Regions from separate parts of the Streptomyces sp. NPDC057543 genome, predicted to be linked through region 2. Evidence: riboswitches for the same ligand, from Rfam matches in the RefSeq annotation. Region 2 holds a riboswitch; the other holds the start of a gene.
What was found. A riboswitch is a leader RNA that binds a small molecule or an ion and turns the genes downstream of it on or off. The one in region 2 is predicted to bind cobalamin.
Positions count from the first base shown of each region.

Region 1: another riboswitch for cobalamin. It lies ahead of ACFU8Q_RS19020 (ABC transporter substrate-binding protein); the one in region 2 lies ahead of ACFU8Q_RS26680 (HoxN/HupN/NixA family nickel/cobalt transporter).

Region 1 covers NZ_JBHVFF010000104.1:2,216-17,043, reverse strand. Annotated here, with positions in the region: gene ACFU8Q_RS19060 (ABC transporter substrate-binding protein) at 1-274, shown strand, start outside; gene ACFU8Q_RS19055 (type B 50S ribosomal protein L31) at 416-679, shown strand; gene ACFU8Q_RS19050 (carbohydrate kinase) at 1,038-1,970, shown strand; gene ACFU8Q_RS19045 (hypothetical protein) at 2,002-3,309, opposite strand; gene ACFU8Q_RS19040 (beta-ketoacyl-[acyl-carrier-protein] synthase family protein) at 3,508-4,785, shown strand; gene ACFU8Q_RS19035 (acyl-CoA dehydrogenase) at 4,800-6,671, shown strand; gene ACFU8Q_RS19030 (acyl carrier protein) at 6,931-7,209, shown strand; gene ACFU8Q_RS19025 (beta-ketoacyl-[acyl-carrier-protein] synthase family protein) at 7,206-8,429, shown strand; cobalamin riboswitch at 8,509-8,699, shown strand; gene ACFU8Q_RS19020 (ABC transporter substrate-binding protein) at 8,730-9,797, shown strand; gene ACFU8Q_RS19015 (FecCD family ABC transporter permease) at 9,878-10,912, shown strand; gene ACFU8Q_RS19010 (ABC transporter ATP-binding protein) at 10,909-11,694, shown strand; gene ACFU8Q_RS19005 (DUF2382 domain-containing protein) at 11,779-12,855, opposite strand; gene ACFU8Q_RS19000 (IclR family transcriptional regulator) at 13,318-14,118, shown strand; gene ACFU8Q_RS18995 (OPT/YSL family transporter) at 14,242-14,828, shown strand, end outside.
Region 2 covers NZ_JBHVFF010000181.1:1,939-16,766, reverse strand. Annotated here, with positions in the region: gene ACFU8Q_RS26685 (electron transfer flavoprotein subunit alpha/FixB family protein) at 1-410, shown strand, start outside; gene ACFU8Q_RS26680 (HoxN/HupN/NixA family nickel/cobalt transporter) at 529-1,617, opposite strand; cobalamin riboswitch at 1,645-1,848, opposite strand; gene ACFU8Q_RS26675 (biotin/lipoate A/B protein ligase family protein) at 2,044-3,099, shown strand; gene ACFU8Q_RS26670 (SpoIIE family protein phosphatase) at 3,145-5,658, opposite strand; gene ACFU8Q_RS26665 (response regulator) at 5,766-6,455, opposite strand; gene ACFU8Q_RS26660 (sensor histidine kinase) at 6,452-7,600, opposite strand; gene ACFU8Q_RS26655 (carboxymuconolactone decarboxylase family protein) at 7,769-8,749, shown strand; gene ACFU8Q_RS26650 (class I SAM-dependent methyltransferase) at 8,746-9,555, shown strand; gene ACFU8Q_RS26645 (amidase) at 9,533-11,008, opposite strand; gene ACFU8Q_RS26640 (hypothetical protein) at 11,164-11,514, opposite strand; gene ACFU8Q_RS26635 (hypothetical protein) at 11,723-12,499, shown strand; gene ACFU8Q_RS26630 (NCS1 family nucleobase:cation symporter-1) at 12,462-14,036, opposite strand; gene ACFU8Q_RS26625 (TIGR03842 family LLM class F420-dependent oxidoreductase) at 14,166-14,828, opposite strand, start outside.

The DNA of each region.
Region 1 (14,828 bases), on a different contig from region 2:
CGACCTCGTGGAACCGACGGACGGGCCCGGCGCGAACTGGTCCACGGTCGGCTGGGCACAGGCCGCGTCGCTGCGCCCAGCCGTCGTGCTCGCCGACGTCCGGGCCAACGCCACCCCCCTCGACGAACTCCGGGGGAACGCGGAGTGGGCGGCGATCGAACGTGCCGCCCGGGTGCTGCCCTGGAACCCGGAGCCGGTCTGCAGCCCGCAGGCCCACGCACGATTCCTGACACTCGTGGCCGACGCGCTGGAGGCCGCCGCCCACCCGCGATGACGTACGCGGCCCGAGGGCGTCGCCGCCCCGCCCGCGTGTGCCGATGCCCCGTACGGACGTCAGCGATCGCGCCGGGCGTCCCGGTTCGCGAGGCTGGCCAGGAGCGCCCCGAGCCGACCCCGTACGTTCCCAGGAGCAGGCATGCAGCAGGACAAGCACCCGCCCTACCGCCCCGTGGTCTTCCGCGACCGTTCGGCGGGCTACGCCTTTCTGACCCGGTCCACCGCGTCGAGCGAGCAGACGATCGACTGGGACGACGGCAACAGCTACCCCGTCATCGACGTGGAGATCTCCGCGGAGAGCCACCCGTTCTTCACCGGGAAGGCCCGCGTGGTCGACTCCGAGGGGCAGGTCGCCAAGTTCGAGCGGCGGTACGGGGAGGAGGGGCGCAAGGGCGCCTCCTGACCCGCGTGCGGCCCCGAACCCGACCCGCGTGCGGAGTTGAACCTGACCCGCGTGCGGACCTGAGCCCGACCCGCGTGCGGACCTGAGCCCGACCCGCGTGCGGAGTTGAACCCGACCCGCGTGCGGAGTTGAACCCGACCCGCGTGCGGAGTTGAACCCGACCCGCGTGCGGACCTGAACCCGACCCGCGTGCGGAGTTGAACCCGACCGCGTAGGGACCCGAGTCCCCCGGCCCTCCCCACAGGGTCGGGGGACTTCGTCCGTCACGCCCTTGATACCGTCCGGCCGTCGTAACCTGTCCACAACATCCCCGGGACCAGGGCGCCCTCGGCACCGCACTCCAGGAGACCCCACCCTCATGCTCGACAGACTCGCCCTGCTGGTCATCGGCGAATGCGTCGCCGACATCGTCCGGCTGCCGGGTGCGGCCGATCAGGTCCACCCGGGAGGCAGCCCGGCCAATGTGGCCTACGGCCTGGCCAGGCTCGGGCACGGCACCACCCTGCTCACCCAGCTCGGCCAGGACCACAACGGACGGCTGATCAGGGACCACCTGGTCGCTGCCGGGGTGGGGGTCCGCACGGACGGTGCCACGGCGCCCACCCCGTCCGCCGCCGTGACTCTGGACGACGTCGGCCGGGCCGCGTACACCTTCGACATCACCTGGACGCTCGCCCCGGTGCCCCCGGACCGGCCGCCACACCATGTCCACACCGGTTCCCTCGCTACGGTGATGGCACCCGGTGCGGCCACCGTCCTCGCCGCCGTCGAGTCGCTGCGGACGTCCGCGACCATCAGCTACGACCCCAATGTGCGACCCGAACTGATGGGGGACCACGACGCGGCCGTCCGCGAGGTGGAGCGCTGCGTCGCGCTCAGCGACGTGGTCAAGGCCAGTGACGAGGACCTGGAGTGGCTCTACCCGGACCGGGATGCGCGGGAGGTCGCCGAGCGGTGGCTCGCCAGTGGCCCGGCCCTCGTCCTCGTCACCCGGGGACGCGACGGCGCCCTCGCCGTCCTTCCCGGCGGGCAGGTGACGGTCGACGCGCTGCCCACCGACGTGGTCGACACGGTGGGGGCGGGCGACGCCTTCATGTCGGGAACCCTGCATGCCCTCGCCGCACAGGGACTGCTCGGCGCGGACGGCCGTGAACGGCTGCCCTCGCTGGACCGGGCCACCGTGACCGAGGTCCTGCGCCACGCCGCGGCCTGCGCCGCCGTGACCGTCGCACGGGCCGGGGCCAACCCGCCGGACGAGGCGGAGTTGAACGCGGCCCTCGCCCGGGGCTGAACGCGACGGCGCCGCAGGGCCTGCCCCGAGTTCACCGGAGTCCGGGCGCCGCCGGACGCGGCGTGCGGTCTTCGTCGAGGAACTCGACGACGGCGAGAGCGAACAGCGCGCACAGTGCGATGCACACGGTGACCAGGCCGGTCGGCCGGTCCCACACCACCAGGACCGCGGCGGCCACCACGACCACCGTCCAGTTCAGCCAGGCCCTGGCCCGGTGCACCCACCTGCCGACCGGGCCGCCGGTGACACCGGCCGCGTCCCGTACCGCACCGATGCCGCCGCTCCACATGGCCTCGACGCGAGTGGCGGCGCGGCCGGCACCGGTGAGCCACGCGGCGAGGGCCACCACGATGCCGAGCGTGATCACCACCCGGACAAGGGTGCGTGCCGGGCCGGCCAGGGCATCGAAGACGGAACCGGCCGCCGGCTGCGACACCTCGGGCGGGAGGCTGTCGAGATAGAACGCGCGGCCCAGCCACATGGCGACCGCGAGCACCGCGGCACCCGCGGCGACCGCGAGCGCCGTCGTGACCAGTGCGCGTCGGCGGCGCACCGCGAGCAGCACCCCGCCCGCGGCCAGGGCCAGGGTGACCGGCGGCAGCCAGAAGCCGATGATCTGGAGGGCCCGGAACCCCCTCTTCGCCTTGCCGACCGCGTCGGAGGTCAGCACGGTGAAGTCGGTGTGGATCTCGGGGATCTTCGCGGCGATCGTGAGCCCCCGGTCCACGAGGCGTTGTTTCACCCGGTCGATCACGGGTGCAAGGTCGATGGTGACGGTGTCGTTCGTGAGCTTCACCGCCCCGTTGCCGCTGCCGGTCAGTGCCTTCAGCGTCGCGGACTGGGCGGCCCGGTTGAGACCGGTCCAGATCGTCGCGAAGGCGTCGCTCGTGACGAACTTCTCCACGGTTCCGTGGACGAAGCCCGTGACTCCCGTGGTGAGGGGGCCGCTCAGGCGAGTGAGCGCCTTGTCGACCACCGGCCGGTCCGCGGGGGCGACATCGGCCAGTAACGCCTTCACGTCCAGGTGCTTCATGACGGCCCCGGTGACGCGGTCGCTCACCGCGGCCTGCACATGGGGATCGGATGCGAGGGGCGCCATCATCGCCACATAGTTGTCCGTGTCGCCGAGCTGGTTCTTCGCCCAGGTGGACACGATGCTCAGCGGTGTGAGGACGGCCGCGACGAGGATGAGCAGTACGGCGAGGAACGAACGGGCCCGCAGCCGGTGCCGCCCCGGGGCACGGGCCTCCAGCGCCGTCACCCGGGCGCGCAGCGCCTCCAGTTCCGTCAGTTCCGTGCGCGCGTCGGGGGATTCCGACCGGTTGTCGTCCGCTTCCATGACCCAAGGGGATGCTCCACCGGTGCGGACAGCGCGGTGGACTGCTGCGGACGGGTGAACGCGCGTACCGGACGCGCGGCGCGGATCCGTCCACCCGGCCCATCGGTGACCCGTTCGGCCCAGTGAGCGCAACCTCGCCGGGGCTACTGCCGTTCGACAACCGGTAGGCGTGATCGATTACGGCGGAGGGGGCGGAACATGGGGCGGGCGGACATGGGTGTCGCGGTGACGGGAATGGGGCTGGTGACTCCGGCGGGTGCGGACGAGCACACCTTCTGGGCGGGACTGTGCGCCGGCGTCTCCGTGGCCCGGCGCTGCGACGAACTGGCGGGGCTGCCCGTCGACTTCGCCTGTCCGGTGGACGGGATCGATCTCGACGAGGCCGTCGGCGGACGCGCGGTGTGGCGGATGGCACGGTTCGTGAAGATGGCGCTGGTCGCCGCCCGGCAGGCGGTGGCGGACGCCGGGCTGTCGCCGGAGCGGTGGGACGGCGGCCGGGTCGGTGTGGTGCTGGGCGTCGGCGTGGGCGGGGTGTCCGCGCTCGTCGACAATGTGCGCAGGCTGGACGGTCAGGGACCGGACGCGGTGTCGCCGCTCCTGGTCCCGATGATGATGCCCAACGCGGCCGCCGGGGAGGTGGCCATCGCGTTACGGGCGTACGGCCCGAGCCTGGCACCGGCCACGGCGTGCGCGTCAGGGGCGACCGCGATCGCCGTGGCCCGCGACCTGCTGACGAGCGGCCGGTGCGATGTGGTGGTGGCGGGCGGCGCGGAATCCGTACTGACTCCGCTGGTGGTGAGCGCCTTCGCGGGCATGGGTGCGCTGTCCCGGCGGAGCGGCGATCCGGCCGCGGCATCACGGCCGTTCGCCGCGGACCGGGACGGTTTCGTGATCGGTGAGGGTGCCGCCGCGCTCGTGCTGGAGCGGACACCCGCCGTCTACGCCCGCGGCGGGCGGCCGCGCGCCCTGCTGACCGGTGCGGGCTCCGGCACCGACGCCCATCACCCCACGGCCCCCGGCCCGGACGGAGCCGGGCCGCGCAGGGCAGTGGAGGCGGCGCTGAACGAGGCAGGCTGGGCGGCCCACGAGATCGATCACATCAATGCGCACGGCACGTCGACGCCGCTGAACGACGCGATGGAGACGGAGCTCATCGCGGAGCTGTTCCCGCACCGGCCGTCGGTGACGGCGTCCAAGGGCGTGCTCGGGCACACCCTCGCCGCGGGCGGGGCGATCGAGGCGGCGGCCACCGTACTGACCCTGGAGCAGGGGCTCGTCCCGCCGATCGCCAACCTGGCCTCGCTGCCGGACGGGTTCGACCTCGACTGCGTGGTCAAGGAGCCCCGCACGCAGTACGTCGAGCGGGCGCTCAGTCACTCCTTCGGCTTCGGCGGGCACAACGTCGCGCTCGCCTTCCAGCGCGTCGAACCGGACGGTCCGCGGCGGACGGCCCCCGGTGTCCTCGCCGTCGACTGAGTCGTTCTTGTCGCATGACCGCAATGATCGACGATCCCTCCACCGAGCCGTCCACGGACTTGCTCACCGCTGTGCTCCTCGGCGACAACTACCGCCGGGAGCACGGCTTCTGGCAGCGGCTGATCAGCACGGAGCCGTTCCGCCGCCCGGAGCGCCGTACCCCCGCCGAGCGCCTGGGCCTCACGTACGAGCGGCTGCGCGTCCTCAACGACCGCCTCGACAGCGGCGCCCGGCTCGCCGCCGACTCACGCGCCCTCGCGGCCCTGCACGAATGGCTCGGGCCGGTCGACCCGGCACTCGCCACGGTGGCGGGCATCCACTACAACCTCTTTCTCGGCACCCTCCTGGACCACGAGGGCGACACCCGGCGCGACCTGTCGGACTTCCTCCGGCTACGGAGCATCGGCACCTTTCTCTGTACGGAGGTGGCGCACGGCAACGATGTGGCCGCCATCGAGACCGTGGCCGCCTACGACCGCGCGCGCGACGGCTTCGTGCTGCACACCCCGCATGCGGGCGCCCAGAAATTCATGCCCAACACCAGCCCGGCGGGCGGCCCCAAGACGGGGCTCGTGGCCGCCCGGCTGCTCGTCGACGGCAGCGATCAGGGGGTCTTCCTCTTCCTCGTACCGCTCACCGATGCCCTACGGGCCCTGCCCGGTGTGCGGGTCCGCAGGCTTCCCGCACGCATGGGCAGTCCGGTGGACCACTGCGTGACCTCCTTCGACCAGGTCTTCGTGGGACGCGACGCGCTGCTCGGCGGGGACCACGGACGCATCGGCGACGACGGCGGGTTCAGCAGCACGGTCGACAACCGGAGACATCGACTCCGTATGTCGATCGGACGCGTCGCCTCCGGAAAGATCTCGATGAGCGCCTGCGCGGTCGGCTCCGCGCGCGCGACACTCGCCGTCGCCGTCCGCTACGGCGGCCACCGGTACATCTCCGGGCCGCGCGGCTCGCGGCAGGTACCGGTGATCGCCCACCGCAGCCACCACGGCCCCCTCGCCGTGGCCATGGCCACCGTCTTCGCGATGAGCCTGCTGCACCGCAGGGCCCTGGACCGCTGGGAGCGGCGGGAGGACGGCTCGGGCGCGGGCCCGGAGGAGGCGGAGCGGCTGGTCGCCGTGGCCAAGGGGTGGATCACCTGGCGGGCCAGGTCCGTGATCGTCGAATGCCGTGAACGGTGCGGCGCCCAGGCGCTCCTGGAGAACAACGGCATGAGCGAACTGCTCACCGGAGTGGAGGGCGCCATCACCGCCGAGGGCGACAACCTGGCCATCCATGCCAAGGCGGCCGCGGAAATGCTCTTCGCCACCGAACCCGCCGGGTGCGGAACCCCCCGCGGCGGCACACCCGGTGATCTCGCCGACCCCCGGTTCCTCGGCGGGCTCCTGGCGGCCCTGGAGGAGATCTGGTTCGACCGGGCCAGGGAGCGGATGGGCCGCGCGCCGCACGGTGATCCGCTGGGGCGGTGGAACGCCGCGGCCGGGCCCGCCCTGCGAGGCGTCGAGGCCCACGCCCACCGGCAGGCGGCCGAGGCGTACACGGACGCGGTGGCCGGTCTGCCGGACGGACCCGCGCGCGAACAACTCATCGAACTGCAAAGGCTGTTCGCGCTCGACTGGATCGCCCGGAACAGCGGTGACCTGCTGGCCGCAGGTCATCTGACAGGTGATCAGGTCAACCGGCTGCCGGAGGCCGTGGATCAGCTCATCACCACCGTCGCCCCCCGACTGCCCGCCCTCGTCGACTCCTTCGCGCTGCCGCGGGAACTGCTCGCCGACTGGCCCATCGCGGGGGCCGATTACGTCGACGCGTACGACGACCCGGCGGCCGCCTGGCAGCAGCACGGCGGCCGGACGACGGCTCAGGGACCGCGGTGAGGGTCGTGACCAGGGCCGGAACGGGCCCGCGGACCCGCCGGGTACGGGAGGCGTCCGGGGCCCTCGGCGTCCGGGTCGTGCTGTTCGCCTTCTGGGGTACGGCGGCCGTCCTGGCCCGGTGGTGCGGACCCCGTGGAAGAACGTTGCCGAATCGGTTCGCCCCAAGGCGTAACTGGAGGCACGCCACCCAGTTGATCCGGCGTCGGGGCGATTCCCCCACCGTCCCCGGCAGCCGTACCGAATGATGGAGAGGAAGCTCATGAGTACGATTCATCCAAAGATCACCGAGGTGCTCACACACACCTTCAAAGTGCCCGCCGCCGAGATCCGCCCGGATTCCACGATGGACAGTTTGGAGATGGACTCCCTCGCCGTCGCGGAGTTCGCCGTCCTCATCAGGGAGACGGCGGGCGGCGGTGGGGACTTCGACGGGCTTCCCAAGGGCGCCACCCTCGCCGACATCACACGGTTCATCGACGCGACAGCGGACCGCGGGACCCCGGCGAGCGGCTCGGCGCCGATGAGCAACGCGCGATGAACAGGCCCGCCATCGCCGTCACCGGTCTGGGAATGATCACCCCGGTCGGCAACGACACCGAATCCACCTGGAAAGGTGTGTGCGCCGGGGTCTCGCCGGTGCGTACCGTCGCGGCACTCGAAGGCTGTGCGATCGACTTCGCCTGCACCGTCGACGGAATCGATCTGGACGCCGCGATCGGCGGGCGCACGTCCTTCCGGATGGGGAGGTACGTCAAGCTCGCCGTCCTCGCCGCCCGGGAGGCGGTCGCCGACGCCGGACTCGACCCGGAGCGGTGGGAGGGCAGCAGGGTCGCGGTGGTCGTCGGCACCAGCAGCGGTGGCTCCGCCTCACTGACCGAGCAGGCCGTCGTACTCGACCGGCACGGACCGGACGCCATCTCACCGTCGGGCATCCTGCTCACCATCCCGAACATGCCGGCGGCCGAGATCGCGATCCAGTTGCGGGCCACCGGTCCCAGCATGGCACCGTGCACCGCGTGTTCGTCCGGTATCACCGCCTTGTCCGTCGCCCGTGATCTCCTGGCCACCGGGCAGTGCGACATCGCGATCGCCGGAGCCACCGAGTCGATCGTCTACCCGGCCGCCATGGCCGGGTTCGCCCGGTCCGGAGCCGCGGCCCGGGCGCACGGCGACCCGGCCAGGCGGTGCCGGCCCTTCGCGGCCGACCGTGCCGGGCTGGTCATGGGCGAGGGCGCCGCCGTCATGGTGCTGGAACGGGCGGCGGACGCCGCAGCCCGGGGCGCCGGAGCCCGGGCGCTGCTCGCGGGCACCGGCGCCACCACCGACGCCCACCACCCCACCCGTCCGCACCCGTCCGGCGCGGTCGCCCGGGCGGCGGTCGAGGCCGCGCTGCGCGACGCGGGCTGGGCGGCCGAGGACGTCGAGCACATCAACGCGCACGGCACGGCGACGCCGATCAACGACGCCACCGAAGCCGCCCTCATCGGCCGGGTCTACCCGCACCGGCCGCCCGTCACCGCCCCGAAGGGCGTACTGGGGCACTGCATGGGGGCGGCCGGAGCGATCGAGGCCGGACTGACCGTCCTCACGCTCCAGCGCGGAGTCGTACCGCCGATCGCCAACCTGGACGCCCCGGCACCCGAGTTCGACATCAACTGCGTCACCGAAGAGCCGCTGCGGCTGCCTGTCCGGCGCGCCGTCAGCCACTCCTTCGGCTTCGGCGGACACAACGCCGTGATCGCTCTTCAGCGTCCGTAGGCATCAGGCAGGTGGTGCGACGGGGAGCACAGCCCGGCGTACCACCGGCCACACCGCCCATGAGCTGCGTGGACGCGCATGATAGCTTGCCAGGGCCAGTCGAACTCCACGTAGGAGTCAGGGAATCCGGTGAGAATCCGGAACTGACGCGCAGCGGTGAGGGGGACGGGCGGGGCCACGGCCACTGGGAACCACCTTCGGGTGTCCTGGGAAGGCGTCCCGTCCGACAGAACCCGAGTCCGAAGACCTGCTGGCGGCTGCGACCCGGTACCGGGCGCAGAACTCCAACGGGCTCCGCGCATGGGCCCAGAGACGCAGAGGGACTCCGTGCCGTCCACAGCCAGCTCCGTCCGCACCATCGCCCTGCTCACGGCGGGACTCGTCCTGCTGACCGCCTGCGGCGGCGGAACGAGCAACTCCGCCGCGAAGTCCGGCTCCGCCGACGGATATCCGGTGACGCTGAAGAACTGCGGGCGCACCGTCACCGTCGAATCCGCGCCGCGCCGCGCCGTCTCCGTCGACCAGGGGTCGACGGAGATCCTGCTGTCCCTCGGCCTCGCCGACCGGCTGGCCGCCACCGCGACCTGGACCGACCCGGTGATGAAGGGTCTGGAGAAGGCCAACGCCGAGGTCCCCAGGATCGCCGACAACCGGCCCTCGTCGGAGAAGGTCCTCGACCAGGAGCCCGACTTCATCAGCGCGTCGTTCGAGTCGACCCTCGCCAAGGGCGGCGTCGCCCCCCGCGAACAGTTCGAGGAACTCGGCGTCCCCACCTACGTCTCGCCCGCCGACTGCACCGGCAAGGACAACAGCGGCCGTGGCGACGGAGCCCGTACCGAGCCACTGACCATGGACAGCGTCTACGACGAAGTGCGCGACCTGGCCAGGGTGTTCGGCGTGCAGGAGCGCGGCGACTCGCTCGTGGCGCGGCTGCGGGCCCGGGTGAAGAAGGCGACCGGGTCCATCGACGCCTCCGGTACCACCCTCCTCTACTGGTTCTCCGACTCCAAGGCCCCGTACCTGGCCGGCTGTTGCGGAGCACCCGGCATCATCACCGGGGAACTCGGCGCGAAGAACGTCTTCGACGACACGCACGAGGAATGGCCGCAGATCAGCTGGGAGACCGTCGCCGACCGCAACCCCGACGTCCTGGTCATCGGCGATCTGACCCGCAAGGCGCAGACCGCCGAGAGCGCCGCGAAGAAGATCGAATTCCTGGAGTCCAACCCCGCCACGAAAAACATGGACGCCGTCAGGCACAAGCGGTACATCCTGCTGAGCGGCCAGGCCATGAACCCGTCCATCCGGACGGTCGAGGGCGTGGAACGCGTCGCCGCCGGGCTGCGCACGTTCGGGCTCGAGGGGTGACGGACACCGAGCGGCCCACGGCGGCGGGCGCGCGGCGGGCCTCCGAAGCGACCGCGCGCGGCGGGGACGGTGCACGGAAGGTGTGTGGCGGGGACGGTGCACGGAGGGTGCGTGGCGGGGGCCTGTGGGCCTGCGGCGTCGCGCTGCTCGTGCTGTCCATCGCGGTCGCCGTCACCATCGGCCCCGCCCCTATATCCGTCGCCGACGTCTGGTCCACGGTGGCCGCCCACCTCGGCTGGGGCCGGACGCGGCTCACCCCGATCCGGGACGGCATCATCTGGAACCTGCGCATGCCGCGCACCCTGCTCGCGGCGGTGTGCGGGGCCGGACTCGCGGTGTGCGGCACCGTCATGCAGTCCCTGCTCCGCAACCCGCTCGCCGACCCGTTCGTCCTCGGCGTCTCCTCCGGTGCGTCGACCGGCGCGGTCGTGGTGGTCGTCCTCGGGGTCGGTGGGGGAGCGGTGTCGCTCTCGGCCGGCGCGTTCATCGGCGCACTGTGTTCGTTCGCCCTCGTTCTGCTGCTGAGCCACACCCTGGGCGGCACGACCGACCGGGTCGTCCTCTCCGGTGTGGCGGCCATGCAGCTGTTCTCCGCGCTCACCTCCTTCGTGGTGATGACCTCCGCCGACGCCGAGCAGACCCGCGGGGTGCTGTTCTGGCTGCTCGGCTCGCTCGGCGGGGTCGGCTGGACCGACGTGTGGATCTGCTCCGCCGTTCTCGTCCTGACGCTGCTGGTCTGCCTCGGGCACGCCCGTACGCTCGACGCCTTCGCGTTCGGCGTGGACGCCGCCGCCGCGCTTGGCGTCCAGGTCGCCCGCACCCGGATCGTGCTGCTCTGCACGACCGCGCTGCTGACCGCCGCACTCGTCAGCTCGGCGGGCGCCATCGGCTTCGTCGGCCTGGTACTGCCGCACGCCGCCCGGGCGCTCTCCGGCTCCGGGCACCGGCGGCTGCTGCCGGTCACCGCACTGGCCGGGGCCGTGTTCCTGGTCTGGGTCGACACGCTCGCCAGGACGGTCCTCGACCCGCAGGAGGTGCCGGTGGGTGTCGTCACCGCGCTCATCGGCGTGCCCGCATTCGTCCTGGTCCTGTACCGCACCCGGAGGGTCACATGACAGGGGGAGCCACTGACGGGCTGCGTGCCGAGCGGGTCAGCAGGGAGGCGGGCGGCCGCCTCGTCCTTGACGGGGTCCACCTCGCTCCGCCGCCCGGCGCGACCGTCGGCCTGATCGGGCCGAACGGCTCCGGCAAGTCCACCCTGCTGCGGGTGCTCGCCGGAGTCCTCGCCCCGGAGACGGGCGTGGTCACCCTCGACGGCCGACGGCTCGACGCGATCGGCCGCCGGACCGTGGCCCAGCGGGTCGCCGTGGTCGACCAGCATGCCGTCACCCAGGTCGAGTTGAGCGTCCTGGACGTGGTGCGCCTGGGGCGCGTCCCGCACCGCAGAGCCTGGTCGGCGCCCGGCCGGGCGGACGAGGACGCGGTGCGCGAGGCCCTGGAGAGGACCGGTCTCTCCGAACGTGCCGGCCAGTCCTGGCACACCCTCTCCGGAGGCGAGCGGCAACGCGTCCAGATCGCGCGCGCACTGGCTCAGCAACCGCGTGAACTGCTGCTCGACGAGCCGACGAACCACCTCGACATCCAGCACCAGCTGGAACTGCTGTCACTGATCACGTCGCTGCCCCTCACCGGTGTGATCGCTCTGCACGACCTCAACCTGGCCGCGATGTTCTGCGACCCGATCGTCGTCCTGAAGGAGGGACGGGTGGTGGCCGCCGGAACCCCCACCGATGTGATTACCGAGGAACTCATCGCCGATGTCTACCGGGTGCGGGCGCGGGTCGCCCCGGACGGCCCCGACGGGCGGCCTTCGGTGCGCTTCCTGCCGGCGCACTGACGGCGAGAGAGCGGGCCCTGGTACGGCACGGGCCCGCCCCTCACTCGCGCTCTCGGTGCGGCTGCCGGCCGCTCTGCGCGGGGGTCAGCGGCGGCGCCCTCGGCCGGGCTCGCCACCCATGCCCTTGCCTCCGATGTCTCCGCCCCCGATGGTCTTGTCGTCCGCCGCGTAGTCGATCTGTTCCTTGCGGAGTTCGGCGGAGACCTCCTTCTGCTCGGTCACCTTCTTGGTCTCCATGCGCACCCGCTCGACCGGCACAGTCTCCTTGCGTGTGGTGGCGCGCTCGGCGTGCAGGGTCAGCTCGACGTCCTGCTCGCGGATTTCCGTGGGCCCCGTCGCCCTGTCGCCGGGCCGCAGCGGTTCACGGATGACCCGTACCTCTTCGTGCATCACCGGCACCGTCCTGGTCACGTTCTCGGTGACGACGTACTTGTGCAGGCGTGCCTTGCCGCTCTCGTACTCCTCGGTGCCGACTTGCAGTTGCTCCTCGCAGCGGATCAACTCCTCCTTGCCGCCGACGTCCGCGGCGGACCGCTCGGCACCCGCGCCGGCGCCGACGAGGGGCCGGGCCGTGCCGGCCGTCCCGGTGTCGCGGTGCCTGCCCGGACCCGTACCGGTTCCCGCGTCGGCCATGCCGGTCGTGCGCGACGTGGTGGTGCGGGAGGTGTCCGTACCGGAGGCGGAGGTGCCGGCCGCGGTGGGCCGGTCGCTGCCGGAGGTACGTCCGGTGCCGGCCGCGCCCATGGCTCCGGTTCCGGCGGCTCCCGCCGCGCCCGTGGCCGTGGTGCCGGTCCCGGACGTCGTGGTGCCCGACTGCCCGCCGAGCCGCGCGGTGGTGTTCCTGGCGAGGCCGTAGTGGCGGTAGAGCTCCTCCTCCTCCGTCACCGACAGATGCGCGTCCGCGTCCACCCGGGGGGCTTCCTTGACGCGCTCCTTCGGATGCGTGATGTGCAGGTCGGAGCCCACGCGACGGGCCCCGGCGAGCGGCACGAAACTCTCCTTCATGCCGAACAGGCCGGTTTTCACCGTGATCCAGTCCGGGCGGCCGGTGTTGTCGTCGACGTACACCCGGCCCACACTGCCGATCTTCTCGCCCGCGGTGTCGTACACCGTCAGGCCGTCGAGCTCTCCGGAATCCGTGAAACCGTCAGCGGCTCCCATGGCCGATCCCTCCTCGCCCGGGCGCGTCCTGTGGCTGGATCCATCAGGGGAGGCGCGTCCGATTTCCATCGCGCCTCACCCGGATGGACGCTGCAACCTCCCGGGCTGCGCAGGCCGGCCGTCACATGTGCGGCGCTTCGGCGGTGACCGCCCGTCACGGTGGTGCGGACGCCACCTTTCCGTTAGGCCGATCGGGTGAAGCGTGGAAGCTGTGCGCCTCATGCGTGAGCTCCTGACCGTGCGAAGAACGCATGCCTGCGGGCGGCACGCCCACGCGCCGACGCCACCGGTGCGACCTGTCCCGCCACCGCCTGTGAGCAGCACATTCGCGCCGCGGAGGCGAATTCGCGGCAAACCCTTGACACCCGCTGGGGGCACCCGCATCCTTTCGCCAGAAAACGCAACGGCGTTGCGATTTCCGCACCGGTAGGCGGATGACATGGACGAAGGAGGTCCGTCCCCATGACGGAGCACGGCAAGGACACCGGCACCCCGGCCGAAGCCGGAAACCGGGTCCCCGGCGTCCTGCAGACCGTGGACCGGGCCCTGCTCGTCCTGCTCACCTTCACCGAGCAACGGCCCGAGTGGGGTGTCAGCGAACTGGCCCGTCACCACGGCTGGGACAAGGCCGTCGTCCAGCGACTGCTCACCACGCTGACCGCGCGCGCCTTCCTGGTCTGCGACGACCGCACCCGCCGATACCGCCCCGGACCCGCCCTGTCCCGGCTGGCCAGGGTCGGCGAACACAGCGGGATGCTCTCCTCGCTCGCCCGGCCGGTGCTCGCCCGGCTGCTCCGCGAGACCGGCGAGAGCATCGTCCTCAACGTCCCGCACGGCGGCAGCTACCGCTGCGAAGCCGCCGTCGACGGAACCGGCCCCGTCCGCTACACGGCGATCATCGGCGCGGTCATGCCCGGCCACGCCGGAGCGTCCGGACACGCCATCTTCGCGTACCACCCCGAACGCGAGATCCGGCAGATGTTCGGCCCCACCGGGCTGACCCGTTTCAACGACCGCACCATCACCGACCTGGACGCCCTGCTCGCCTGCTACGCACAGGTCCGCGCCGATGGTTACAGCATCAGCCACGGCGAGTACGACGAGGCCGTGACCGCGGTCTCGGCCCCCGTCTTCCAGGGCGACGGCGTCCCCGCCTCCCTGACCGTCATCGGTCCGTCCCACCGCGTGGACCGGGCCGCCGACACCCTTGTGACGCTGGTCCGCGCCGGAGCGGCGGAGATCACCGCCGCCCTCGGCGGCTGAACCGGCCCACCGCAGAACCTCCCACCGCTGCGAGCGCGGTACCCGCGTCGCCGGTGTGCCGGGCCATGCCCGCGCACATCCGCCGACGACCTACCCAGTCCTGCTCACCGAAGGGGGTGCCCCATGGCGCACCATGTCTCCGCCCCGGACCCTGCCCCGCCGCCGGGCCCCGACACCGACGACACCCGCTCGCATCCGCGCACCCTGGAGCCCGTGCTACTGGTCATCCTGGTGGTGCTGGCCGCGGTCGGTGCCGTCATCGGTATCGACCTGGTCTCCAAACTGGGCATCTCCGCCAACACCTCCGTGGTCGGCGCCCTCGTCGCCATGCTGATCGGCCGCATCCCGCTGGGCTTTTTGCGCCGGATGCGCTCCGTGCACCGGCAGAACCTCGCCCAGAGCGCCATCTCTGCCGCCACCTTCGCCTCCGCGAACGCACTGCTGACCTCCGTGGCCGTGCCGTACGTATTCGGGCGCAAGGACCTGGTCTGGCCCATGCTCGCGGGAGCCTTCATCGGCCTGGTCGTGGACGCCTGGGTGCTCTACCGCGCCTTCGGCTCCCGGCTGCTGCCCGCCGACGCGGCCTGGCCGCCCGGCACGGCCGCCGCCGAGACCATCAAGGCCGGCGACCGGGGAGGACGCCGGGCCCTCATCCTCGCCGGAGGTACGGCCGTAGGCCTGGCCGGAACCCTCTTCAGCCTGCCGCTCTC
Region 2 (14,828 bases):
CCCGTACCGCGCGTGAGTCGACGGGGCGTCCGGAGCTGACCGAGGCCGCGATCGTCGTCTCGGGTGGGCGGGGTGTCAACGGCGCCGAGAACTTCGCGGTCATCGAGGCGCTGGCGGACTCGCTCGGTGCGGCGGTCGGTGCGTCGCGGGCGGCGGTGGACGCGGGCTGGTACCCGCACTCCAACCAGGTCGGCCAGACCGGCAAGTCCGTCTCGCCGCAGCTGTACATCGCCTCCGGTATCTCCGGGGCGATCCAGCACCGGGCGGGCATGCAGACGTCCAAGACGATCGTCGCGATCAACAAGGACGCCGAGGCCCCGATCTTCGACCTCGTCGACTACGGCGTCGTCGGCGACCTCTTCCAGGTCGTGCCCCAGCTCACCGAAGAGGTCAGGACCCGCAAGGGCTGACCCGCCCCCTTCGAACAGCGTCCCGACGGTCCGGGGCCGCGTGGTGTCCACCCACCGCACTGCCCCGGACCGTCCTGCCGATGAGGGGAACGTCCAACTCGCCCCCGGCGCCGGGGCGTCAGCCGCTGTCGGCGGCGCGGGCCGTCCAGCGTTCCTCTACCTTCGCGATCCTCCAGTACGCCAACGCCACCGCCCACACCAGCACGAAGAGCCCGACGATGAGGTAGCCGACGTTGCCCAGGTCGAGGCCGGAGATCCAGCCGGTGACCGAGTCCCGGAGATCGAGCTTGTCGTGCAGTACGGTGACCAGCTCGATCGTGCCGATGAGGAAGGCGACCGCGATCGACAGGCCCGTGATGGCAAGGTTGTAGAAGACCTTGCGCACCGGGTTGGAGAAGGCCCACTGGTAGGCGAAGTTCATGAACGTCCCGTCGAGCGTGTCGAACAGGCTCATCCCGGCGGCGAACAGCAGCGGCAGGCACAGGATCGCGTACCAGGGCAGTCCGGCCGCGGCACCGCTGCCCGCCATGACCATCAGGGTGACCTCCGTGGCGGTGTCGAAGCCGAGACCGAAGAGGAAGCCGAGCGGATACATCTGGCCGGGCCTGGTGATGGACCCGGTGAACCGGCCGAGGATACGGTTCATGAACCCCCGCGAGTCCAGGTGCTGCTCCAGTTCGGCCTCGTCGAAGCGGCCGGCCCTCATCGCCCTGAACACCCGCAGGATGCCGACGAGCGCGACCAGGTTCAAGGCGGCGATCAGGTAGAGGAAGGACCCCGAGACGGTCGTGCCGACCACACCCAACACCTGGTGCGTGCCCGAATCTTCGTTGATCAGCACCCCCGCGAGTCGCGCTCCCCCGGCTACCAGCGCCGCCATGGCGATGACCACGCTGGAGTGTCCGAGCGCGAACCAGAAGCCGACCGAAACGGGCCGCTTCCCGTCGGCCATCAGTTTGCGGGTCGTGTTGTCGATGGCGGCTATGTGGTCGGCGTCGAAGGCGTGCCGCATACCGAGGGTGTAGGCGGTGATCCCGAGTCCGATGCCGAACGCCTTGGATCCGACCTCGTAATGCCCCGGTACGACCAGTAGGAACAGCACGCCGAACGCCACCACATGCAGGGCCGCTATCACCGCGAGCAGCCCCGCGGTGCGAATGGTGTCCTCGCGCCGCCACTTGAACACGGCAGATTCGGGCAGGGTCATACGGTCACACTCCAGCACCTCGTGGATAACTTCGTGAGATGCCGTGGCCGGTCTCCTGGCTGACGGGTTCGCTCGCGCTCGTACCCGTCCCGGCCTTCCCAGCCGCGCTCTGCGGCCAGTGGCGTCAGTGGGACGGATACTCCCCGATCACAGTGGCGAGGGCCGCTCCGGCCTGAGACTCCCTGGAGTCTTTCACCGGTCTTCCCGAACACCACGACGTGCACACTCTAGGTTCCCGTGAGTGGCGCCTACAAGGCCGCCCGGTTCGACCGGTGGCGCTCCTTCGGCGCGCGGGGGCTCGGGGTCGCATGTAGCCCGGGGTCGCGCGGGGCCCCCTGGTGACAGCGGATTAAATCGCACGGCAGGGACGTTGTGCGTGATCGGTGCCGATTCGTAGAGGAATCCGGTGGGTCTGGAGGCATGGCTGTGCACGGTGAGTACAAGGTCCCGGGCGGCAAGCTCGTCGTCGTCGATCTGGACGTCGAGGGCGGGGCGTTGCGCAACGTGCGGGTGGCCGGGGACTTCTTCCTGGAGCCCGACGAGGCGATTCTCGCGATCGACGCGGCACTGGAAGGCGCCCCGGCCAACACCGGCACCGCCGGTCTCGCCGCCCGGATCGACGCGGCTCTCCCCGCCTCGACCGTGATGCTCGGCCTCAGCTCCGAGGGCGTCGCCGTCGCCGTGCGCCGGGCCCTCGCGCACGCCACCGAGTGGAGCGACTACGACTGGCAGCTCATTCACGAGGCCCCGCAGTCCCCCGCGCTCCACATGGCCCTCGACGAGGTCATCACCGCCGAGGTCGCCGCAGGCCGGCGTCCGCCGACGCTCCGGGTGTGGGAGTGGGCCTCGCCCGCCGTGATCATCGGCAGTTTCCAGTCGTTGCGCAACGAGGTCGACCCGGCAGGTGCAAAACGCCACGGCATCACGGTCGTTCGCCGCGTATCCGGTGGTGGGGCCATGTTCGTGGAGCCCGGCAACACCATCACGTACTCGCTCTCCGTTCCGGACTCGCTCGTCTCGGGCCTCTCGTTCGCCGACAGTTACGCCTACCTCGACGACTGGGTGCTCGGCGCCCTCGGCGACATGGGCATCAAGGCCTGGTACCAGCCGCTCAACGACATCGCCACGGACGCGGGGAAGATCGCGGGAGCGGCTCAGAAGCGCGTGGTCGGCGGGGAGGGTGCCGTTCTGCACCACGTGACGATGTCGTACGACATCGACGCCGACAAGATGCTGGAGGTGCTCCGCATCGGCAAGGAGAAGCTCTCCGACAAGGGCACCAAGAGCGCGAAGAAGCGCGTCGATCCGTTGCGCCGCCAGACCGGACTGGCGCGCGAGGCCGTCATCGATCGGATGATCGAGTCCTTCCGCACCCGGCACGGCCTCGCGCAGGGCAAGGTGACGGACGAGGAGATGGCCCGGGCCGAGGAGCTCGTGCGTACGAAGTTCGGCACCGAGGAGTGGACCGCTCGGGTGCCGTGACCGAGCGCCGGGTTCCGGGCTGTGGACGGCCCGTCGTCAAGGTGGTCACGTCACCGTCCCCGGGAGTTCCTGCTCGGTCCAGATGATCTTGCCTTCGGGTGTGTAGCGAGTACCCCAACGGCGGGTCAGCTGAGCCACGAGGAAGAGGCCGCGACCGCCCTCGTCGGTCGTCCTGGCGTGCCGCAGCCGGGGAGAGGTGCTGCTGGCGTCGGAGACCTCGCAGATCAGGACGGACTGGCGCAGCAGCCGCAGCCTGATCGGGCCGGCGGCGTAGCGCACCGCGTTGGTGACCAGTTCGCTGACGATCAGCTCGGTCGTCATCTCCAGTTCCTCCAGGCCCCAGGTCCTCAGCACGCGTGCTGTGCGGGCCCGGACGCCCGCGACGGCGGCCGGGTCGGAGGGCACCTCCCAGGAGACGACGTGGTCGGCGCTCAGCTCGTGCGTACGGGCGAGCAGCAGGGCGACGTCGTCGGGCTGCGGTACGGGGAGCAGCTGCTCGACGACCGTCGCGCAGAGTGCGTCGAGGGAGAGTCCGCACTGCGACAGGGCGGCGCCGAGGCGGGACATGCCGAAATCGGCGTCCCGGTCCCTGCCTTCGATGAGGCCGTTGGTGTAGAGGCCGATCAGACTGCCTTCCGGCAGCGCGATCTCCGCCGTCTCGAAGGGCATCCCGCCCAGGCCGAGCGGGGGCCCTGCGGGCAGTTCGGGGAAGCTGACACGCCCGTCCGGGAAGACGACGACGGGGGGCGGGTGGCCGGCGCGGGCCATCGTGCAGAGCTGGGTGACCGGGTCGTAGACCGCGTATAGGCAGGTGGCGCCGAGCACGGTCGTGCCGCTCACCTCGCCGTCGGGTTCCTCGTCGCTCAGCCGGAGGACGAGGTCGTCGAGGTGGGCCAGCAGTTCGTCCGGGGGCAGGTCCATGTCGGCGAGGGTGTGCACGGCGGTGCGGAGCCTGCCCATGGTCGCGGCGGCGCTGATGCCGTGGCCGACCACATCGCCGACGACCAGGGCGACCCGGGCGCCGGACAGCGGGATCACATCGAACCAGTCGCCCCCGACCCCGTCCTTGGCGTCCGCCGGGAGGTACGAGGACGCGACGTCCAGGGCCATCCCCCCGGGCAGGGTGTGCGGGAGCAGACTGCGCTGGAGGGTCAGCGCCGCGGCGTGCTCGCGGGTGTAGCGGCGGGCGTTGTCCACGCACACCGCCGCCCGTGCCACCACTTCGCGGGCCGGCAGGACGTCGTCGGGTTCGAAAGGAGCCAGGTTCACCGATCGTACGAAGGTGGTCAGGCCGAGCACCGTGTCCCGGGCCCGCATGGGTACGGCGATGAGGGAATGGAGACCGAACTCGCGGATGGTCGCCGCCCTGGCGGGCTGTTCGACGTCCCACAGTCGCCTGACGGAGTCGAGGACCGGGATCAGGAGGGGTTCGCCCTCCCTGAGGAACCGGACGTCGTGGGACGGGGGAACGGAGTCCACCAGGTCCCCGACCCGGTGGATCGCCTCCGGGCAGCCCTCCCGCACCGAGCTCATTCCCGCGCGGAGCAGCATCGGCCGGGCCGACGCGCCACCCGCACCCGGGCGGGCGGCTCCCGTGCCGGAAGGCCCGGTACCGAGGGGCCACGGACCGGGCTCCTCAGGGCTGGCGACCGGTTCCAGCAGGTCGACGACGACGAAGTCGGCGAACCGCGGCACCGCGAAGTCGGCCAGCTCCTGAGCGGTGCGCAGCACGTCCAGGGTGGAGCCGATGCTGGCTCCGGCGTCGTTGACCAGGGACAGGCGCTGCTGGGCCTTCCACCGGTCGGTGACGTCCAGGACCATGTAGCAGAGGCCGGTGACCGTGCCGTCACCTTCGGTCAGGGGGAAGAACGAGGTGGAGTAGGCGCGCTCCCGGTGCGGATCGGCCCAGCTCCAGCCCCGGTACTCGTAGTCGATGACGGGGATCCCGGTGTCCAGCACCCGCCGCATCTGGGTCTCCAAGGCGTCGGCCGCCATTCCCGGGAGCACTTCGCTCAGTCCGCGGCCCACCCGCTGTCCCCGCGGGACGCCGCCGATGCGTTCCAGGGTGTCGTTCAGCCAGACGTAGCGCAGCTGTGGGTTCAGTACCGCCATCCCGATCGGTGAGCTGGTCAGGAAGGCGTCGACCACCGACTGCCCCGCGACCCACTCCGGCCTCCGTTCACGCCCGGAGACCAGGAAGCACTCGCGGCCGTCCAGGTGGAACGCGGCCGAGACCCGCAGATCCACTTCGATCCGCTGCCCGTCGCGCCGCCGCACGGTGGCGACACCGCTCCACCCCACGCCCGTGCGGCAGCGCTCGGCGATGCCCGCCACCCGTACCGGGTCCCCGGGCATGGCGAGGAGGAAGTCGGCGGGGTTCCCGACCACTTCCGCGGCGCGGTAGCCGAGCAACTCCTGCGCGCTGTGCGTCCAGCCCATGACCGTTCCGGTCCCGGCGACCACCGCGGTCGCGTCGTTCGCCGCGTCGAAGGAGTGCTGAGGGCTGCTGGGCTGCGGCGGTTCGGCTCCGGGCGCCGACTGCGGGCCTGCGGACGCCATACTTGTCACCACCCCTCCACTCCGTTCGGTTCCATGATCCTGCCTACGGCGCTCGGGTGCGAATGTCCGGGGCCGTGGTTCGCGGGGCCCGGCTGCCGCGATGCGGGTCAGGGTCGGGGTTCGCGGGGTGCGACGAGGCCCGATTCGTACGCGAAGACGACGAGCTGCGCCCGGTCGCGGGCGCCCAGCTTGGTCATGGCGCGGCTGATGTGGGTCTTCGCGGTGAACGGGCTGATCACCATGTGTGCGGCGATCTCCTCGTTGGTGAGACCGCGGGCGGCCAGTGCGCTGACTTCGCGTTCCCGGCGGGTGAGGTTCTCGAAACCGGGGGCGGTGGTCCGGTCGGGTGGTCTCGCGACGAATTCGCCGATCAGCCGGCGGGTGATGGCGGGCGAGAGCAGTGCGTCACCGCGGGCCGCTACGTGGATCGCACGGAGGAGTTCGGCCGGTTCGGTGTCCTTCAGGAGAAACCCGGCGGCTCCGGCGCGCAGCGCGTCGAAGACGTACTCGTCGAGGCCGTAATTGGTGAGGATCACGACGTGGACGGCGGCAAGCCGGGGGTCGGCGGCGATCTCGCGGGTGGTCTCGATGCCGCCCATCACCGGCATCTGTACGTCGACGAGGGCGACGTCCGGGGTGTGCAGTCGGGCGAGCTCCAGGCCGTGGTGGCCGTCGGCGGCCTCGCCGATCACCTCGATGCCGTCCTCGGCGTCGAGCAGCGCTCGGAATCCGGCCCGCATCAGCGCCTGGTCGTCGACGATCAGCACCCGGATCGGCGCCGCGTCCGATGCGGTCATCCGAGGGTTCCGGCGGTGTGGAGGGGGAGCTCCGCGCATACGGAGAAGCCACCGGCCGGGCGGGGGGCGGCTTCGAGGGTGCCGCCGAGCGCGGTGACGCGTTCGCGCATGCCGGTGAGTCCGGTGCCCGCGGTGACGGTGTCACCCGCGGTGCGGGGTCCCTGGTCGTCGATGCGCACGGTCAGGGCCCGTTCGGTGTAGGTGAGGCGGACGGTCGTGGTGGCGCGGCCGGCGTGCCGGGCGACATTGGTGAGGGCCTCCTGCACGATGCGGTACGCGGCCCGGTCGACGGCCGGGGGCAGGGGGCGTTCGTCACCGCTGACCGTGACGTCGAGGGCGATGCCCGCGGTACGGGCCCGCTCGGCCAGCTCGTCGATGCGGTCGAGGCCGGTGCCGGGCTCGACGACGTCGGTCCGGAGCACTTCCAGCGTCGCCCGCAGTTCGCGCATCGCCTCGCCGCTGGCCTCCTGGATGGCGAGCAGCGCGGGCTCCACCTCGGTGCCCCGTTTACGGGCGAGGTGCACGGCGACTCCCGCCTGGAGCTTGACGATCGAGATGGAGTGGGTGAGCGAGTCGTGCAGCTCGCGGGCGATCCGCAACCGCTCCTCCCCCGCCCGGCGCAGCGCGGCTTCGTCCCGGCTGCGTTCGGCGTCCAGGGCCCGTTGTTCGGTCTGGCGCAGATACGCCTGCCAGTTCTTGTCGATCAGTCCGGTGACGCCCGCGCAGAGGAACCAGCCGAGCAGCAGCAGGGTCCGTTCGACGGTCTCCCGTGGGCCCGGTGCGCCGATGGCGAGGACCGTGAAGTAGCCGGTGAGGAAGAGGGCGCCCGCCGCGACGCCCCAGGCGCGGTGTCCGCCCCGGGCGGCGGCGTGCACGGCGGCCAGTACGGGGAAGGCCGCCCAGCTTCCCGGGTGCGCGTGAACCACGTAGCCGAGCATGCAGAACGTGGTGACGGCGAGGACCGCGCGCGGGGCATCGCGGTGCCCGGCGAGTACGAGTGCGCCGGCCGCGACGAGCAGCAGGTCGAGGGCGTCGGGCGCCGAGGCGACGACGGCCGCGGCGGTGACCGCCACGGCGATGACGACGGCAAGTGCCGTGTCCAGCAGGCGAGTCCGCCGGTCGGTGTCCTTCGTGTCCCCCCGCATGTGCGGCACCCTAACTTCCGTACGGCCGTGGCGGCATCACCCCCGGGGACGGATGCGCGACTACTCCGGGGGGAGTAGCCGCGACGGCGGTGGGTCGCGCGGGATCAGCGGTGACTGTCTCCGGGGGTACGACGACCTGGGGCGGGCGTGCGGGCGAGCATCGTCGCCATGACCGGACCTTTCCGTTACACCTCACCCGTACCTCCGAAATCGGCGACCGGCACGGTCGCCGACGTGTACGCCCAACTGGGCACCGACTTCGGCATCGAACGTGCCCGAGTCTTCGTCGTCCTGTCCGCCGCGCCACCCCTGCTGGCCGGTACCTGGGCCGTGCTGCGGGAGTCCCTGCTGGCCGGGCGTGCGCCGCGCACGGACAAGGAGGTGGTGGCCGCCGGGGTCTCCCTCGCCAACCGCTGTCCGTTCTGCGTGGACGCGCACATCGTGCTGCTGCACGCCACCGGCGACCACCGGCTGGCCGAGACGCTCGCGCGCGGCGAACAGCCGAAGGACCCAGGGCATCGTCAACTGCTTGCCTGGGGAAAGGACATGACTACCGTGCGGCCGTTCCCGGCCGAGCAGTCCGCGGAGCACATCGGGACGGCGCTCGCCTTCCACTTCATCAACCGGATCGTGTCGTCGCTGCTGACCGAGAACGCGCTGCCCTGTGGCGCGCAGAAGTACCGTCTCGTACGGACCGTGGCGGGCCGCTCCCTGGCCGGCACCGTGCGCCGTGAGCTGACGCCCGGGGAGAGTCTGGCCCTGCTCGAAACGGAGGGCGAGCCACCGCGGTGGGCGGCGGGCACGGCGATCGGTACGGCGTTCGGCGCGCTGCGTACGGCGGCACAGCTCGGCGCGGGACTGCTGAGCGACGAGGAACTGGCTCTCGTACGGGAGTCGGTGGCGGCCTGGGACGGTGTGACTCCCCTGCCGCTGCACGGCGCGCGGCTGCCGGACCGGGACGCGCTGCCGGGCGCCCGGCTGGCGCTGCTCGCGGCCCGTGCGCCGTACCGGATCACCGACGACGACGTGGCCGCCTGGCGCGTACCGCCGCGCACCGATCACTGCCTGGTCCATCTGATCGCGTTCGGTGCGATCTGCGCCGTCGAGCGCGTCGAGGCCATCCTCACCACGACGAAGGAGCACGCATGACCGTCACCGACACCTGGAACGGGCCGGTCGGTCGGCACTGGGCCGACCATCCGGACCGCTACAACGCCATGCTGGCGGGGTTCGACGCGCCGCTGTTCGACGCGGCGGCGATCGGTGCGGCCGACCGGGTCCTCGACATCGGCTGCGGCAGCGGCCACACGACTCGGACGGCCGCGCGGCGCGCGCCTCGGGGACGGGTCACCGGCGTGGACATCTCGGCGCCGCTCCTGGAGCGGGCCCGGTCCCTCACCCCGGCGGCGGAATACCCGTCCGTTTCCTACGAGTCGGGGGACGCGCAGACCCATCCGTTCGAGCCGGGCGGCTACGACGTGGCGATCAGCCGGGGCGGTGTGATGTTCTTCGCCGACCACATCGCCGCCTTCACTCATATCGCCGGCGCGCTGCGGCCCGACGGCAGACTGGCCTTCATCTGCCCGCAGCCCCCGCGGGCCGACGGCGAGGAGAGCAAGGCGCTGGGCCTGCTGGCCTCGCTGCTGGGCCGGGACCACACCTCGGAGAACGCGGTGGCGACGGCGATGGCCTCCCTGTCGGATCCGGAGCGCCTCCACGAAGTGCTGGGCGCGGCCGGGTTCACGGAGATCTCCGCGGTCGCCGTGAACGCGGCCACCCGCTGGGGCCGGGACGCGGCGGACGCGGTCGAGTTCTTCGTGTCCCGGACGCCGGGGCTCGCCGTCTCCGATGCCACCCGGGCCGCGATGACGGAGGTGCTGCTGCCGCACGAGACCCCGGACGGTGTGCTGCTGCGGGCGGGGGTGTGGGTGGTCAGCGCCCGTCGCCCGGCCTGAGGGAGGGGGACGGAGCGGGGGGCCGGTGTTCGTACCAGCGGCGGTCGGCCTCCAGCTGGGCGGCGAGGGAGATCAGCCGTTCCTCGCTGCGGGAGGGACCGAGCAGCTGGGCGCCGACGGGCAGCCCGCCGGCGGTGAACCCGGCCGGAACGTTGATGCCGGGCCAGCCCAGTACGTTCCAGGGCCAGGCGTACGGGCAGGCCTCGGTCATCGCCACATCGGTGCGCCAGGCGCTCAGCCCGTCGAACCGGCCGATCGGGGGCGGTGGCAGGGCGGTCGTCGGGGTGAGCAGCACGTCGTAGCCGGCCCGGGTCCGGGACGTACGGAAGAACGCGCCGATCCTGCGGTGCTGGCGCACCTCCCGTCCCCGGGCCGCGCGCACCACCCGGCCGCCGAGCCGGGTGCCGGTGCGCAGGGCGCTGCGGGTGCGCGGGTCGAGGAGGGCGGGGTCGGGGTGGCGGGCGGCGAGTTCGGCGATCCCGGCGGTGGCGCGGGGGACGAAGCCGAGGCCGATCAGACCGTAGCGGGGCCTGGCCTCCTCGACGTCGTGGCCCAGGCGGGCGAGGGCCTCGGCCAGTGCGGTGACGGCCCGCCGCACTTCGGGGTGGGGTGCGGAGCCGGTGAGGGTGAGCGGGGGGCGCCAGGCAAGGGCGATGCGCAGTCTGCCCGGGTCGCGGCGGGCGGCGGCCGAGGCCGCGACGGCGGGCGGGCGGTGCGGGTCGTCGGGGTGGGGTCCGGCGACGGCGTCGAGCAGCAGGGCGGCGTCGGCGACGGTCCTGGCCAGCGGTCCGTTGACGGTCAGGCCCTGGAAGGCGTCGCTCTGCGGGTGGACGGAGATCCGGCCGCGCTGCGGTTTGATGCCGACGAGGTGGGTCCAGGCCGCCGGGATCCGGACGGACCCGGCGCCGTCCGAACCGAGCGCTGCGGGTACGAGCCCGGCGGCGACGGCGGCCGCGGACCCGCCGGACGAGCCGCCGGGGGTGTGTCCGGTGTTCCAGGGGTTGCGGGTGGCGCCGAAGGCGGGGCCCTCGGTGAACGGCCACTGGCCCAGCTCGCAGGAGTTGGTCTTCCCGACGATCACGGCCCCGGCGGCCCGCAGCCTGCGTACGACCTCGCTGTCGGCGGTGGCGGCGGGCAGATCGCCGTCGCAGCCGAAGTAGGTCGGCATGCCGAGGACATCGGTGTCGTCCTTGACGGCGAACGGCACGCCGAGCAGGGGCAGCCGCTCCCCTGCGGCGAGCCTGCGATCGGCCTCGGCGGCCTCGGCGAGCGCGGCCTCGACGCGCAGGTGCCGGAAGGCGTTCAGGGTGCCCTGGCTCGCCTCGATGCGCCGCAGGGCCGCGGCCACCTGCTCGGTCGAGGTGGTACGGCCTTCGGCCAGCTCCCGTGCGCTGTCGGCCAGTCCGGTCAGGCCGGCCGGTTCGGTGGTTTCGACGGCTTCCGTTGACGACATGGGCTGCCCGCCTTCCTCGCCTCGGCAGGTGCGCACGCCCGCACCTGTACGCCCGAACGAACTTACCGGAGGGTAACGAGTCATGCGCGGTCCGCTCAACCGTTCGGAGGAGGGTTGGGCGGAGGAGCGCACCACCCGCCCCCTCCGCGTACCGCCTACGGCCGGACGCTGATCTCGCCGATCCCGGTCCCGAGGCCCGCACAGTGCGCGGTGGACTGACCGGACTGCCCCGGATCGAGGGTGACGTGCTCGCCGTCCACGTCCGGGGACCAGCCGCAGACCAGATGCACCCAGAAGGTCTGCGCCGCGCTTCCGTCGTTGCGGCACAGCGCGTAGCCCGTGTAGTCGTCGATCTCGTGCTTTCCGGTCTCGCAGGACAGACCGGGCGGCGTCGCCCCGGGTGTCACGGCGGTGGCGACGGTCGCGGGTACCGCGAGGGCCGCGGCCGCCCCTGCGACGACGCCCCGGAGCACGGTCCTGGACACGCTCCCCATCGACAGCTTCATGTCTTCCCGTTCCTCCTCGTCGGTGACGAACTCGGTGCGTCGGCAACCGTCCCCCGCCACCCATGACACAAAACGAGGCAAAACATCACCGTGTGTATACGCTCGGTGGGTGGTTCGCCGTCGCGCGACCCCCACCTGCCCGGCGTACGCTCAAAAGGATCGGATCGCACACCTGAACAGGCCCGACGGGCCCTTCGAGGGAGGCGCCGTGACCGGCCAACTCATCGGTACACGCCAGGCCGCCTGGGCGGCGGTCCTCGTGCTGGGACTCACGAGCGGCGGTGCCATCGGCGGCGGTGTGGCCCGGGCGGACAACGGCATCGACAAGCTCTCCGCCCAGCAGATCGCAGACCGCTCACGTGACGCGCTCCTGAGCGCCCACTCCTTGCACCTCAGCACGCGCGGCACCCTCGGCAGGGGCATCCCGTCGATGACCCTGGATCTCACCCTCGACCGGAACGGCAACTGCACCGGTTCGGTGGACCTCGGCAGCAGCCAGGGGTCGGTCCGGATCGTGAAGCGCGGCAACGACGTCTGGGTCAAGCCGGACGCGGACTTCTGGAAGAGCCAGGTGCCGTACGGCGGCGCGGCCTTCGCCGCGATCCTCAACGGGCGCTACATGAAGGGTTCGGCCGACGACCCGAGGCTGCGCGACGTGACGAACGGATGCGACCTGGACACCTTCCGGAAGCTGGTCGGCGATCACGCGAACAACGACCGGGGCACGCTGAACAAGGGCCGCAGGACCACGCTCGACGGGGCTCCCGTGGTGCCGGTGACCAGGCTCAGGGACGGCAGGGCGGAGACGGTGTACGTCGCGGCCACGGGCAAGCCGTACCCGCTGAGGATCACGGTCCGGGGCGGCGGGGCGAACGCGGTCGTGGGCCTCTCGGCCTTCGACAAGCCGGTGCCCACGGCCACACCGCCGCCGGATCAGACGTACGACATCAATGCGCTGCTGACCCGTCGGACCGCGCCGCTGTGACCCCGGAGCCGGAGCGCCCGCTGAGCACCGCGTACAACACCAGCGACGAGGCCAGTCCGACCGCCCAGCCGTAGTCCGCGAGCGGCTTCAGGAACGGGATCAGGCCGCCGGCCGGGAACGGGCCCGCGCCGGGGGCCGAGTGGGAGCCGCCGATCGCGAGGACGCCGCCGACGACGAACGCGACGACCGCGCGCCAGTTCCAGCCGTTGGCGTACCAGTAGCGGCCGCCGGGACGGTAGAGGTCCGCCAGGTCGAGCACGGTGCGGCGGACGATCCAGTAGTCGGCGATCAGGATGCCCGCTACCGTACCGAGCAGTCCGCCGACCAGTCCGAGCCAGGTGAAGATGTACAGCTCGGGGGTCTCGGTGAGTTTCCACGGCATGATGAGGACGCCGACGACACCCGTGATCAGGGCGCCCGTACGGAAGTTGATGAGCTTGGGGGCGAGGTTCGCCAGGTCGTACGCGGGTGACACGACGTTCGCCGCGATGTTCACGGAGACCGTCGCCACCAGCACCGTGACCAGGGCGTAGAGCAGCCCGAAGACGTTGTCGGTCCGGGCGACGAGCTGGACCGGGTCCCAGATCGCCTCCCCGTACACGGCCTGCGAGCCGGAGGTGACCAGGACCGAGAGCAGGGCGAAGAGCGTCATCGTGGTCGGCAGGCCGAGCGACTGGCCCCGGATCTGGGCACGTTGGCCGGCCCCGAAGCGGGTGAAGTCGGGGATGTTGAGGGAGAGCGTGGCCCAGAAGGCGATCATGCCCATCAGGGAGGGGAAGAAGACCGGCCAGAACTCCTTGCCCCAGCCGAGCTTCGAGGGCTGGTCGAGCAGCGGGCCGAAGCCACCGGCCTTGACGGCGACCCAGACCAGCAGCACCACGGCGCCGACGATGACGAACGGGGCCGCCCAGTTCTCGAACCGCCGCAGGGCGTCCATCCCTCGGTAGATGATGGCGAGTTCGAGCGCCCAGAAGAGGATGAAGCAGAGCCAGAGTGTCCACGGCTGCCCACCGATCTCGGATGCCTTCGCCCAGCCGCCGAAGATCTTCCCGAGCAGGGTGAAGATGCCGACGCCGCCGATCCAGGTCTGGATGCCGAACCAGGCGCAGGCCACTGCGGCCCGGATCAGCGCGGGCAGATTGGCGCCGCGCAGCCCGAAGGAGGCGCGGGCCAGAACGGGGAAGGGGATGCCGTACTTGGGTCCGGCGTGCCCGGTGAGGAGCATCGGACCGAGCACGATCAGGTTGGCGAGCGCAATGGTGAAGACGGCTTGTTTCCAGTCCATGCCGAGGGCCACCAGGCCGGAGGCGAGCAGCCAGGACGGAATGTTGTGGGCCATGCCGACCCAGAGCGCGGCGAAGTTGTACGTCGTCCAGCGGCGCCGTTCCAGCGGGACGGGCAACAGGTCCTCGTTGACGAAACGGTTGTCGGTGGGGACGGCGCCGGGGGCGAGTTCGATGCGGCCCGACGCGTCGGATATCCCGTCCTGCGGTGGGACGGGTGGAAGGGGTGGTGTGGGTGGGACGATCGATGTCATGGCGGCTGGACCCTTCGCATGGGAGCGGTGCCGTGCGGGGCGGTGCGCGGGGGTGCATGGGGTGCGTGCGGTGCATGGGGTGCATGGGTGCGGACAACCGTGGGACGGGCGGGCCTGACGGTCAGGCTGTCATGTCGTCAGCGCCGGAATGATCTGCGAGCCGTAGGCATCGATCGTCGCCTCGCGCGCGTCGTGCATGTTGTAGACGGCGAACTGGTCGACGCCCAGGTCGCGCAGCGCCCGGAGCTTCTCGATGTGTGCCTCGGCGGGGCCCAGCAGGCAGAACCGGTCGACGATCTCGTCCGGTACGAAGGCCGTGTCGGGGTTTCCGGCGCGGCCGTGGTGGCTGTAGTCGTAGCCGGACCGCCCGGCGATGTACGCGGTCAGGGCCTCGGGGACGAGTCCGGAGTGCTCGCCGTACCGGGAGACCAGGTCCGCGACATGGTTGCCGACCATGCCGCCGAACCAGCGGCACTGCTCGCGGGCGTGGTCGAGGTCGTCGCTCACATAGGCGGGGGCGGCGACGCAGATGGTCACGGAGTCCGGGTCGCGGCCCGCCTGTGCCGCCGCGTCCCGTACGGCCTTGATCATCCACTCGGTGAGGAACGGGTCGGCGAGCTGGAGGATGAAGCCGTCGGCCTTCTGCCCCGCGAGGGCGAGCGCCTTCGGACCGTACGCGGCCATCCAGACCGGCAGTCTGCCGTTCTTCACCCAGGGGATCTGAACCGGCTGCCCGTCGACGGCGGCCTCCCGCCCCTCGGCGAGGTCGCGGATGACGTCGATGGCCTCGCC